Regions from separate parts of the Verrucosispora sp. WMMD703 genome, predicted to be linked through region 2. Evidence: riboswitches for the same ligand, from Rfam matches in the RefSeq annotation. Region 2 holds a riboswitch; the other holds the start of a gene.
The links. Region 2 has a riboswitch for thiamine pyrophosphate ahead of thiE (thiamine phosphate synthase). Riboswitches for the same ligand answer to the same signal wherever they lie in the genome.
Positions count from the first base shown of each region.

Region 1: another riboswitch for thiamine pyrophosphate. It lies ahead of ACN26Z_RS24775 (ECF transporter S component); the one in region 2 lies ahead of thiE (thiamine phosphate synthase).

Region 1 covers NZ_JBMHMM010000004.1:5,336,602-5,342,845, reverse strand. Annotated here, with positions in the region: gene ACN26Z_RS24790 (PHP domain-containing protein) at 1-983, opposite strand, end outside; gene ACN26Z_RS24785 (energy-coupling factor transporter transmembrane component T family protein) at 1,150-1,950, opposite strand; gene ACN26Z_RS24780 (ABC transporter ATP-binding protein) at 1,947-3,386, opposite strand; gene ACN26Z_RS24775 (ECF transporter S component) at 3,442-4,032, opposite strand; TPP riboswitch at 4,105-4,210, opposite strand; gene ACN26Z_RS24770 (permease) at 4,478-5,482, shown strand; gene ACN26Z_RS24765 (TIGR03943 family putative permease subunit) at 5,479-6,244, shown strand, end outside.
Region 2 covers NZ_JBMHMM010000004.1:5,937,778-5,944,021, reverse strand. Annotated here, with positions in the region: gene ACN26Z_RS27535 (ThuA domain-containing protein) at 1-3,181, opposite strand, end outside; TPP riboswitch at 3,578-3,687, shown strand; gene thiE (thiamine phosphate synthase) at 3,682-4,305, shown strand; gene thiO (glycine oxidase ThiO) at 4,302-5,480, shown strand; gene thiS (sulfur carrier protein ThiS) at 5,471-5,671, shown strand; gene ACN26Z_RS27515 (thiazole synthase) at 5,677-6,244, shown strand, end outside.

The DNA.
Region 1 (6,244 bases), 600 kb from region 2:
ATCCACCAGGCCCGACCCTCGGCGAGCAGGCTGTCCCAGAGCCCGCCGACCGTCGAGGTCATCCAGTCGAACCCACCCCAGGTGCGGTAGCTCTCCAGCGGGTAGCCGGGGAACGAGTTGGCCGACGGGTTGTTGTCGTAGTAGCCGCGGGCCCGGCCGCCACTGTCCCGGGGCAGGCCGGCGGCCTGGTGGCCCGGGGCACCCTCCATCCCGATGGCGACGCTCGGGTCGGCGTCGCGCCAGGCCCGGATCTCGTGCGGGGAGTCGATGCCCCGACGGGCCGGGTGGTTGGCCAGGAAGAGCGCACCCTCGACGCGGCGCTTACGGACCGCCTCGCCGAGGAACTTGATGCCGGCGACGGCCAGCGCCTCGTTCGCCGGGGTGTTGTCGCCGGCGCTGCGGACGCTGCCGTCGAAGGAGTTCTCGAACTCCTTGAGCACGGCGACCTCGTTGCGTCCGGGGTGCACGAAGACGGTGGCGTGCTCGGCGGCCGGGATGTTCCACTCCAAGCCCTGGTAGATCAGCAGATCCTTGAGCCGGGAGCGGGCGGCGACGATGTCCGGGTTGACCTTCTCCACGCCGATCTTCGCGTGCGTAGCGCTGCCGTGGTCGGTGACGACCATCCAGTCCAGGCCGTACGCCCGCGCGTGCCGGGCCTGGTCGATCACCCGGTACATGGCGTCGGAGCTGTACTGCGTGTGGATGTGGTGGTCGCCCGCGAGCCAGTGGAACCCGCCGGTCCTGCCGTGGTCCCCGCCGGGCCCGTGACCGTGGTCATGGCCACCGGCCACCGCCGGGGTGCCGGTCGCCAGCACGGTGGTGGCCGCGCCGGCACCGAGCAGGCCGGCGTTACGCAGGAAACCGCGCCGGTTCAGGTCGGCCGGCGGCAGGTCGCTGTCAGGAATGGACAGGTCGAGCGCCGGGGGCACGTCGGTACCGCTGGCGGCGTCGTGGTCGTGGTGGTGCGCGTGGCCGTGGCCCATCTGCTGCTCCAGATTGATCGAGGAGTCGTCGCAGGCCAATCTGGTCGTAGCGGGGGAACGCGGCGTGTCACCTTCGCGGCGAACATGCGAACATGCGATCCCGACCATGTGTGGTGTCGGCCGGGTCCGTCGCTGACCCGGTCCGCTTCGACGCGTGGCGGCGGGGTCAGCCGACCAGCGGGCGGAAGACGCCGAGTGCCACGCTGACGGCGAGCGCGGCCCCGGCGGTCGCCGTCGCGCCGACGACGAGCAGCCAGTCGGCCGTGACGAAACGCTGTCGGCGGGCGAAGGTGCGCGGCATGCCGCTGTCGAAGCCTCGGGCGTCCATCGCCACCGCGAGCCGGGTGCCCCGCCGGATCGCCCCGACCAGCAGCGTGAACGCCGTCGAGACGAACAGCCGTAGTCGGGCCACCGGGTTGCGCCCAGCCTCGACTCCGCGCGCCCGACGCGCCATGGTGATCATCTGCCACTCCTGGCCGAGCAGCGGCACCAACCGGAACGCCGCCAACGCGCCGATCGCGAACCGGGCGGGTGCCCTGGCGTTCTGCACCAGCGCGTCGGCCAGGTCCGTCGGGTCGGTGGTGGCGAAGACGATCACGCCGGGCAACGCCACCGCGAACAGCCGCAGTACCAGGCCGAGCGCGGTGACCAGCACCCCCGAGGTCACCACGACCGGCCCCGCGTCGAGCAGCACCCGACCCGACCGGTCGGCGGCGAAGAGCACAAGCGTGACCAGGATGCCGCCGCCGGCGGCCAGCAGCGGCCAGGCCCGTCGGGCCAGCAGCCCGGGGTGCACCCCGAAAAGCGGCAGCACCGCCAGCTCCACGGCGATCGCGATGGCCGGCGTGACCGGGTCCAGCGTGGCCATCAGCGGAAACGCGAACAACATCGCGGCTGCCAGTTTGGCCACCGGATTTCGCCGGGCCAGCGGCGCGCCCGGCCGGGCGATCGGCTCCAGGGTGATCATGGTCGTGCCGGTCCCGTGTCGGGCGGAGCGAGGGCCAGCGTACGGTCGGCCAACGCGGCCACGAAGTCGGCGTCATGGGTGACGGTGACCAGGCCGTGTCCGGCGTCGCGCAGGTCGGCGAGGAGATCCACCAGCTCGCGCCAGGTGCGCCGGTCCTGGCCGAAGGTGGGTTCGTCGCAGATGAGCAGGCGGGGCGCGGTGGCCAGGGCGGTCGCCACGCTCAGCCGCCGCGCCTCGCCGCCGGAGAGGGTGTACGGGTTGGCGGCGGCGAGCCGATCCAGCCGCAGCCGGCTCAACAGTTCCGTCACGCGGTCGTGCACCGCCGATTCGGACGCCCCGGTCCGCCTCGGCCCCAGGGCCAGCTCGTCGAAGACCGTGCCGGTGACGAACTGGTGCTCGGGATTCTGGAACACCGAGCCGATCCGGCGGGTCAGCGCCGGTGCCCGCCATCGGTGCGGTGCGGTGCGCGAGTCCGTTCCGGCCAGTTCCGGGCTGGCCGTCAGCCGCCCGGTGCCGGGCCGGAGGAGTCCGCCGAGCAGCAGCGCCAGGGTGGACTTCCCGGCGCCGTTCGGTCCGAGCACCGCGAGCGCCTCGCCGGCTCGTACGGTCAGGTCGGTGGCGGCCAGCCGGGGTGGCTGGCCGAGCTGTTCGGCGGTGAGCAGCACCTCGCCGGCCGGGCCGGCGGCCCGGCGTGGCGGGATCTCCCGGCCGGGCACCCAGACCCCCTCGGCGGCGAGGGCGTCGCCGTGCGCGGCGAAGACCGCCTCCGGTGGGCCGTCGGCGCGGACCCCGCCGCCGGGTTCGAGCACCACCACCCGGTCTACCAGGGGCAGCGCTTCGGCGACCCGGTGCTCGACCAGGATCAGGGTGGTGTCGGCGTCCACCGCCCGGGTGAGCGCCGCGCGGATCAGGGCGGCACCCGCGGGGTCGAGGTTGGCGGTGGGTTCGTCCAGCAGCAGCAGGCCGGGACGCAGCGCCAGCACGCCGGCCAGGGCGAGGCGCTGTTGTTCGCCGCCGGAGAGCGCCGCGGTGGGTCGGTCCCTCGGGTACGGGAAGCCCACCCGGTGCAGCGCCTCGTCCACCCGCGGCCAGATCTGTCCGGCCGGCACGCCCCGGTTCTCCAGCCCGAACGCCACGTCGTCGCCGCTGCGGGCCATGACGAGCTGGGACTGTGGGTCCTGGAAGACGATGCCGACCCGGTCCCGGGCCTCGTCGACCGGCCGGCCGTCGATCTCGATGCTGCCCTCGTGTTCCCCGGAGTCCTCGGGCAGCAGGCCGGCCAGCGCCGCCAGCAACGTGCTCTTGCCGGCCCCGGACGCCCCCAACAGCAGCACCTTCTCGCCGCGCTCCACCCGCAGCTCGACCCCGCGCACCGCCCAGTCACGCCTCCCGGCATGCCGCCACCCAAACCCCCGTACCCACACCCCCTCACCCATCCCGCCCTCCTTTTCTTCCTGACGGTTGCTGTGGAGATCGACACTGCCGGGGAGGTCAGACCAGGGGGCGTTCGCGGGCGGCGGGGAAGCGGTCGAGGACGCCGGTGCGGGCCAGGGCGCGGGTCAGGGCGTGCGCGCCGGCGCCGGCGATGACGGTGGCGCTGACGACGGTGAGCGCGGCGTAGGGCAGGCGGTAGGTGGCGATGTCGCGTTCGGCGTTCCAGTAGACGAAGTCGAAGATTGCCGCGCTGAGGCCGGTCAGCGCACCGGCCAGCAGGGCGACCGGCAGCCGGTAGGAGCGGTACCGGAAGGCGGCGAAGGCCAACTCGGCGCCGACACCCTGCATCAGGCCCTGCAACAGGACGATGGTGCCCCACTGGCTGCCCAGCAGGGCCGAGATGATCGCGGCCAGCAGTTCGCAGTACAGCGCGGCGCCGGGCTTGCGGATGACCAGGCCGCCGAGCACGGCCGGCACCAGCCAGACACCGTAGATGAGGGTCTGTGCCGGCGGGAAGAAGCTGAAGGCGCCCTCGGTGGCGCTCCACACCACGCCCCAGGCCCAGAAGATGACGCCGAAGGCGACGGCGATGACCGATGCCACCACGATGTCGATGGTGCGCCAGCGGTTGCTGTCGGTGGTTTGCACGATGATTGCTCCCAGTCCAGATGCGAACCAGGCAAGACGCACGCCCCGGCCGGCGGCGCCGAACGGTGGCGGGCTGGAGGTGGACCGAACTCCCTGCGCTGGCATTACCCAGATCAGGTACGGAGGGTCTGCGGGCGGACCCGCACTCTCAGCGCTGTGCGCTCCCCTGTCGGAGGTGTTGTCTGTCTCGCCGACGCTAGCACCACGGAAGATCCACCGGCAATGTGATCTCCCCAGGTCACGACGGTTACTCGCATCCGTTGGTCCGGTGGCCGGGGGCTCCCGGAAGTTTGGGCGAATCTGTGACATCCATCGACGTCATCCGCGCCGGACGGTAATCTCAGTCCGCCGATCCGCCACGGCCGAAGGGTGACGGGTGACCACAGACACTGACCGGGCCGTGCCGGGCGAACCGGAGCCCCGATCCTCGGCCGGGGGCGTCGACATCGAGACGCGCCCACCGGAGCCTGCCGGTGGCGAGCCACCCCGGCGCTGGCTCGGTGACCGGATCGGCTCGGTGGAGGTTCTCGCGGCGCTGCTGATCATCCTGATCATCTTTCGGGAGCCGATCGCCGCCGCCCTGGACGATCCCCGCATCCAGACCTGGACCACCGTCTTCGTCTCGATCATGGTGCAGGCAGTGCCGTTCCTGGCCTTCGGAGTGCTGCTCTCCGCCGTGATCGCGGTCTTCGTGCCCCGATCCTTCTGGGCGAAGGCGTTGCCCCGGCACCCGGCGTTGGCGGTGCCGGCAGCCAGCGCGGCCGGGGTGGTGCTGCCGGGCTGCGAGTGCGGTTCGGTACCGATTGCCGGGTCACTGATCCGGCGGGGCGTGACCCCGGCCGCCGCGCTGGCGTTTCTGCTCGCCGCCCCGGCTGTCAACCCGATCGTGCTCACCGCCACGGCGGTCGCCTTCCCGAACAACCCCGAGATGGTCCTTGCCCGGGGCGTCGCCAGCCTGATCGTCGCCATGATCATGGGGTGGCTCTGGCTGCGGCTCGGGCGCACCGAGTGGATCAGGATGCCGCGCCGCCCGGAGCTGGACGACGCGTCCCGGGGCCGGGCCTTCTGGGCCGCCGTCCGCCACGACGTGACTCACGCCGGTGGTTTCCTGGTACTCGGCGCGATGGCCGCCGCAAGCATCAACGTGCTGGTGCCGGAGCGGTGGTTGCAGACCCTCGCCGACAACGCGTGGCTGTCGATCCTGGCGCTGGCGCTGCTCGCCGTGCTGCTCTCGCTCTGCTCGGAGGCTGATGCCTTCGTCGCTGCCTCGCTGTCCCAGTTCTCGCTCACGTCCCGACTGGTCTTCCTGGTGGTGGGGCCGATGGTCGATCTCAAGCTGATCTCGATGCAGGCCGGGGTGTTCGGCCGCCGCTTCGCCTTCCGGTTCGCGCCGACCACCTTCGCGGTGGCCGTGCTGGTCGCCGTCGGCGCCGGGGCGGTGCTGCTGTGAACCGGCAGGCGCAGGCGGTGATCCTGCTGCTGCTCGGCGGCGCGGTGATCCGGGCCAGCGTCACCGACCTCTACCTGCGCTACGTCAAGGAGGGCCTGCGTCCCTTCCTGATCGCCGCCGGCCTGCTGCTGGTCGCCGCCGCGATCATGACGCTCTGGTACGAGATGCGCCCGCCGGCCCCCCGCGCGCTGGTCCCCGCCGACGGTCCCACCGTCGGCCCCGACCGCCCCGACCGCCCCGACCGCCCCGACGGGCACGACGGGCACGGGCACGCCCACCACGAGCCGCGGGTCGGTTGGCTGCTGATCCTGCCTGTGCTCGGCCTGCTGCTGGTCGCCCCGCCGGCCCTCGGGTCGTACGCGGCGGGTCAGGCCGGCACGGCGTTGAGCAGCCAACAGCAGTCGGACTACCCGCCGCTGCCCGAGGGTGACCCGGTGCAGGTCAGCGTCCTGGACTACGCCTCCCGGGCGCTGTTCGACCGGGGCACGTCGATCGGCGATCGGCGGGTTCAGCTCACCGGCTTCATTGCCACCGGCGCGGACGGCCAGCCGATCCTGGCCCGGATGGTGCTGTCCTGCTGCGCCGCCGACGGCCGACCGGTCAAGCTCGGGTTGACCGGCGACGTACCGGCCGGGCTGCCCGACGACAGTTGGGTCGAGGTGACCGGCCGCTACAGCGATCGACTCGGCCGGGATCCGGTGAACGACGCGGAGATCCCCTACCTTGAGGTCGAGTCCTGGCGGCAGGTGCCTGTCCCCAAGC
Region 2 (6,244 bases):
CGGTCCCGCTGGTCGGGGTGGCCGAGGCGGTGACCGTCGGTGGGGCGTTGCCGCTCACCCCGGGGCCCACGAAGTCCATCCAGTTGACGTTGAACAGGGTGCCGGAGCCGCCGTTCGGGTCCCGGGCGACGAAGTACAACGCGCCCTCCGCGGCGGCGCCGTTGGGTATCTGCGCGGTGATGTCGGTGTACGTCTGCCATGCTCCGGTACCGGTCACGTTGGCGGTGGTGATCAGTGGTCCGTCCGCGGCTCCGGCGCGTACCTCGATCCGGCCGCCGGAGGTGGCCGAGGCGACCCGGAACTGGATCGAGGTGACGCCGGTCAGGCTGGCCGGACTCACCGACCACCAGTCGCCGTCCTCGATGAATCCGATGTTCTGCCCACCGCCGGCGGTGTCACCTGTGGTCTCCCGCTCCACCCCGGCGGTGCCGCCCCCGGTGGCGCCCGTCACCCGCCCGGTGGCGGAGTAGTACTCGGCCTCCTTGCGTTTCGGCTGAAGGACCACGAGCGCCCGGCCGGTCTGCGGCTCGGCCCCGTCGGACCCGCCCTGGTCGGTGTAGGTCGCCTCCAGCACGGTGAAGACGTTCGCCTCCGCCCCGTGGCCGTCGGCGAGCTGTGTCTGCACCGTGCCGGTGCAGCCGGTGTGCCGCTCCAGCGGGTGGGCGTGCTCGTCGTGGCCGAGCAGGACCTGGAGTTCGACCTCGTCGCAGTCGATCGTCCCGTCCTCCGGGTCGGTGACCTTGACGGTGTAGGCGACCTGGTCACCCCAGGCGAAGAAACCACCGTCCGGCGGGAACTCGATGGTCACGGTCGGTGCCGTGTTGCCGACGGTGATCGGCACGTTCGCCACCGCGCTCCGTCCCGCCGGGTTGGTCACCCGCAGCTGCGCCGTGTAACTCCCGGACTGGGCGTACGTGTGGGTCGGGTTGGCCTGGGTGGAGGTGCCGCCGTCGCCGAACGTCCAGGCGTAGGTGAGCGCTCCGCCGTCGGGGTCGCGCGAGCCGGCGCTGGAGAAGGTGACGGCGAGCGGTGGCGCTCCGGAGGTGGGGTTCGCCGAGGCGACCGCGATCGGGGCGCGGGCACCGGCCGTGTAGTCGATCCGGTAGACGCCGGAGTTGTCGTTGTTGCCGCCGAAGCCGCTGCCCCACTCGATCAGGTACAGCGCGCCGTCGGGGCCGAACTCGAAGTCCATCGGCCGGACGAAGGTCATCTGGTCGAGGATCCGGTTGATGTCGACAAGGGACTTGCCGTCCCGGCTGACCTGCATGGTGTACATCCGCGACTGGTTCCACTCGCCGAACATGGCCTTGCCGTCGAAGTACGCCGGCCACTGGCGGCGGGACGAGATGTTCGGGTCGTACCGGTAGACCGGTCCGGCCATGGGCGCTCCACCGCCGCCGATCTCCGGGTACCGGGAGTCACCGCCGTAGCCGTAGTCGACGGTGGCCGGGATGGCCGCCGGCAGGTTGGTCAGGCCGGTGTTGTTCGGGGAGTTGTTCACCGGCGCGGCGCAGTTGAACTTCGATCCGCTCGGGCCGGACGGGAACTGGTAGTCGTTGTACGCCTGATTCGACCCGTGGCAGTACGGCCAGCCGAAGTTGCCGGGCCGGTCGACGATGTTCCACTCCACCAGTCCCGCCGGGCCCCGGTTCGGGTTGCTGGTGGTGGCGTCCGGGCCGTAGTCGGCGACGTAGAGCACGTCGGTGACCGGGTCGATGCCGATCCGGAACGGGTTGCGCAGACCCATCGCGTAGATCTCCGGCCGGGTCCGCGCGGTGCCCGGGGCGAACAGGTTGCCGGCCGGAATGGTGTACGTCCCGTCGGCCTGCGGCCGGATCCGGAGCACCTTTCCACGCAGGTCGTTTGTGTTTCCGGCGGTGCGCTGCGAGTCGTAGTCAGACCGGCCGGAGCGCTCGTCCAACGGGCTGTAGCCACCGGACTCGAAGGGGTTGGTGTTGTCCCCGGTGGCCAGGTACAGGTTGCCGGCCGAGTCGAAGGTCATCGTCCCGCCCATGTGGCAGCAGGTGTTGCGCTGCGTGGGCACCTCCAGGACGACCCGCTCGCTCGACGGGTTGATCGTGTCTCCGGTGACTGTGAACCGGGACAGGTGGTTGCGGGAGCCACCCGCGCTCGGGGCGTAGTAGAGCCAGACCCACCCGTTGCTGGCGAAGTTGGGGTCGAGCCGGATGCCCAGCAGGCCGTCCTCGTTGCCGGCGAAGACGCTCAGCCGCAGCGCGGTGACCGTCTGGCCGGTGTCCGGCTTGATGATCTGCACCCGGCCGTCGCGCTCGATGTAGAAGACCCGCCCGTCGGGGGCGATGTCCAGCTCCATCGGGTTGCTGGTGTTGCTGTCCAGGGTCACCTTCTCGAAGCTGGCGGCCCGGCCGGCACCGCAGTCGGCGTGCACCACCCCGGCAGCGGTCTGGATACCACCGAGCAGGTGTTGCCGGAACTCGGCGTTGGCGAAGGAATCCTGGGTGTGCCCGCCACCTGTGTACCAGGACCGGCCACCGTCGAAGTTCTGGCACCAGGCGATCGGGTGGTCGTGCCCCATCGCTCCGCTGCCCGGGCTGTAGCTGCGCTCGTCGAGCGAGGCCAGCACCTGCACCTGACGGGCGCGGGGGTTGGTGCGGAAGTTGTACCACTCGTCGTAACGGGACCACCGCTCCGGCAGGTGCCGGGTCGACTCGTGGGTGGTGTCCTCGACCTTCACCGTCGCCGTCTGGTTGGCCGGGTGGTTGTTGAAGTAGGCACCGACCAGTTGGCCGTACCAGGCCCAGTCGTACTCGGTGTCCGACGCGGCGTGCACGCCGACGTATCCGCCACCGGCGCGGATGTAGCGCTCGAAGGCCGCCTGCTGGCTGGCGTTGAGCACGTCACCGGTTGTCGACAACCAGATGACCGCCTGGAACCTGGCGAGGTTGGTGTCGGTGAAGGCGGCGCTGTCCTCGGTGGTGGTGACGGTGAACCCGTTCGCCGTGCCGAGTTGCTGGATCGCGCTGATGCCGGCCGGGATCGAGTCGTGTCGGAATCCGGCGGTCTTGGAGAAGACCAGGACGGAGAACGGCTCCACCGCCGCCGCGGCGACCGGAACGGTGGGGCGGGCGGCCTGAGCGGCGGCGGGGCCGGTGATCGGGGCCGGTGCGGCGGCCAGGATGAGTGCAAGGGCGAGTAACGCCATGGTGACTGCGGCGAGCGGGGCTCGGCGCCGACTGAGTCGGGGCACGAAGATCTCCTCTGTCCGTGGGACGGTTCGGAGTGGACGGCGGTGGTCACTCCCGTCGGTCCGACCGCCCATACCTGACGAGCGAGGTCTGGGTGCCGACTCAGCCGATCCGATCACTCAATTTGCGTTAGTGAATCTAGTTTCGAGCAAGGTGGAGCCTTGTAACGTTTTGGTAACGGGGCCATTCCTATTGGTGTGAGTCACTGCATATCCGGCCTTTTTCCGGCCGCCGTGCTGCCGCGAGTCCGTTCAGCAGGCCGTGGCGGAGTCGGCATGACCGGGTGGCCCGCGCCGCCACCGGCGGCGCGGGACGGGCTTGGCGGAGCCGGCGAAACGACGTACGGTGACACCCAACGAACCCACGGGAGCCCGGTGTACCGGGCTGAGAGGGGGGCTGTGAGCCCCCGACCGTCGAACCTGATCCGGGTAATGCCGGCGCAGGGAGGAGTGTTGCCGTGCCGTCCCTGGGACGACTGCATCTGATCACCGACACCCGCGCCGGGCGGGATCCGCTCGCCGTGCTCCGTGCCGTGCTTCCGGTGGCCCACACCCAGCTGGTGGTGCAGGTCCGCGTGGAGGACAGCGCGACCGACCGGCAGGCGTACGAGCTGACCCGGCAGGTGTTGGCCCTCGGTGCGCCGTACGGAGTGCCCTGCCTGGTCAACGACCGACTGCACGTGGCACTGGCCACCGGCGCCGCCGGCGGCCACGTCGGTGCCGACGACCTGCCCGTGGCGGCGGCCCGGGAGGTGCTCGGACCGGCGGCGGTGCTGGGCGCCACCGCGCGGGAACCGGCAACCGCGCTCGCGGCGGTAACCGCCGGGGCGAGCTACCTGGGGGTGGGGCCGTGCCGCGCCACCGCCACCAAGGACGGGCTGCCACCGCCGATCGGTGTGGCAGGTGTCCGGGCGGTGGTCGAGGCGGTCGAGGTGCCGGTGATCGCCATCGGTGGGGTGACGGCGGCGGACGTGCCCGAGTTGCGGGCCGCCGGCGCGTACGGGGTGGCGGTGGTCGGTGCGCTCTCCGGAGCCGCCGATCCCGCCCGCGCCGCCGCCGAGCTGGTTCGGGCGCTGACATGACCGGCCGCCCCGCCACCACCAACGTGGTGTCGCAGCGCCGGCCCGATGTGGCCGTCGTGGGGGGCGGGCCGATCGGGTGGGCGGTCGCCTGGCGGTGCGCGGCGCGCGGGTTGCGCGTGGTCGTGCACGATCCGGCACCCGGGTCGGGCGCCTCGCACGTGGCTGCCGGCATGCTGGCACCGGTCGCCGAGGCGTACTTCGGCGAGCGGGAGCTGACCGCCCTGCTTACCGAGTCGGCCGGCCGCTGGCCCGGGTTCGCCGCCGAACTGACCGAGGTGACCGGCGCCGACATCGGCTACCGGACCGAGGGCACCCTGATGGTCGGGCTGACCGTCGACGACCTCGCCGAGGCACGTCGGCTCTGGGCGTACCAGCAGGAGCTGGGGTTGCCGGTGACGCCGCTGCGCCCGTCGCCGCTGCGCGATCGCGAGCCGGCGCTGGCGCCCCGGGTGCGCGGCGGCGCGCTCGCCGCCACCGACCATCAGGTCGACCCGCGCCGGCTGGTACCGGCGCTGCGGCTGGCGGCGGAGCGGGCGGGAGCGGTGCTGGTCGCCGAGCCGGTGCGCCGGCTGTCCGACGTCACGGCCGGCGCGACGGTGGTCGCCGCCGGCTGCGGCAGCGCGGCCCTGACCGGCCTGCCGGTCCGTCCGGTCAAGGGACAGGTGCTGCGGCTGCGCGCGCCGGATGGCGGGCCGCCAGGCTTTCGGCACGTGATCCGGGGGTACGCCGATGGCGAGCACGTCTACCTGGTGCCGCGCGACAGCGGTGAGGTGGTCGTCGGCGCGACCGTCGAGGAGCGCTCCGACCTGGACGTCTCCGCCGGAGCGGTGCTGCGGCTGCTGCGGGCCGCCGTCGATCTGCTGCCCGAGATCGCCGAGTACGACCTGGTGGAGACGCTGGCGGGGCTGCGCCCCGGCACACCGGACAATGCGCCGATCCTGGGCCCGTTGCCGGGGCACCCGGACGTCCTGGTCGCCACCGGCCACCACCGGCACGGGATCGTGCTGACCCCGGTCACCGCCGACCTGATCACCGATCTGGTCACCGGGGAGGGCAACTCCGACACACTGCTGGCGCCCTTCCGGCCGGACCGGTTCGCCGACCCGCCCGGCGTCGTGGGCGCACCGGTCGCTGGCGCTTTCCCGCACTCGACGGAGGAGAACTCGTGGAACTGACGGTGAACGGTGCCGGGCGCAGCCTGCCGGACGGACTGACCGTGGCCGACCTGGTCCGCGACATCACCGGCCAACAGCGCGGTGTCGCGGTGGCGGTCAACGGTGAGGTGGTGCCGCGTACCGGTTGGCCGGCGACGGTGCTGCGCGGCGGCGACCGGGTCGAGGTGCTCAGCGCCGCCCAGGGCGGGTGAGTCGGATGGACAGCGAATCGAGCGCCTTCGAGCTGGGCGGTGTCCGGTTCAACTCCCGGCTGATCCTCGGTACCGGCGGCGCGGCCAACCTGCACGTGCTTGAGCAGGCGATCCGGGCGTCCGGCACCGAGCTGGTCACCCTGGCGCTGCGCCGGGTCGAAACGGTGCCCGGCGGCTCGGGCGGTCTGCTGGACCTGCTCGACCGGTGTGGGGTGCGGCTGTTGCCCAACACCGCCGGCTGCTACACGGCGGGCGAGGCGGTGAAGGTGGCCCGGCTGGCCCGGGACGCGTTCGAGACCGACTGGGTCAAGCTGGAGGTGATCGGCGACGAGCGGACGCTGCTGCCCGACGGGGTGGAGTTGCTGCGCGCCGCCGAGGAACTGGTCGACGACGGGTTCACCGTGCTGCCGTACACCTCCGACGACCCGGTGCTGGCACGGCGGCTGGCCGACGTCGGTTGCGCGGCGGTGATGCCGGCCGGCGCGCCGATCGGCTCCGGCCTGGGGATCAACAATCCGCATCACATCCGGCTCATCCGGCAGGACGTGAGCGTGCCGGTGATCCTGGACGCGG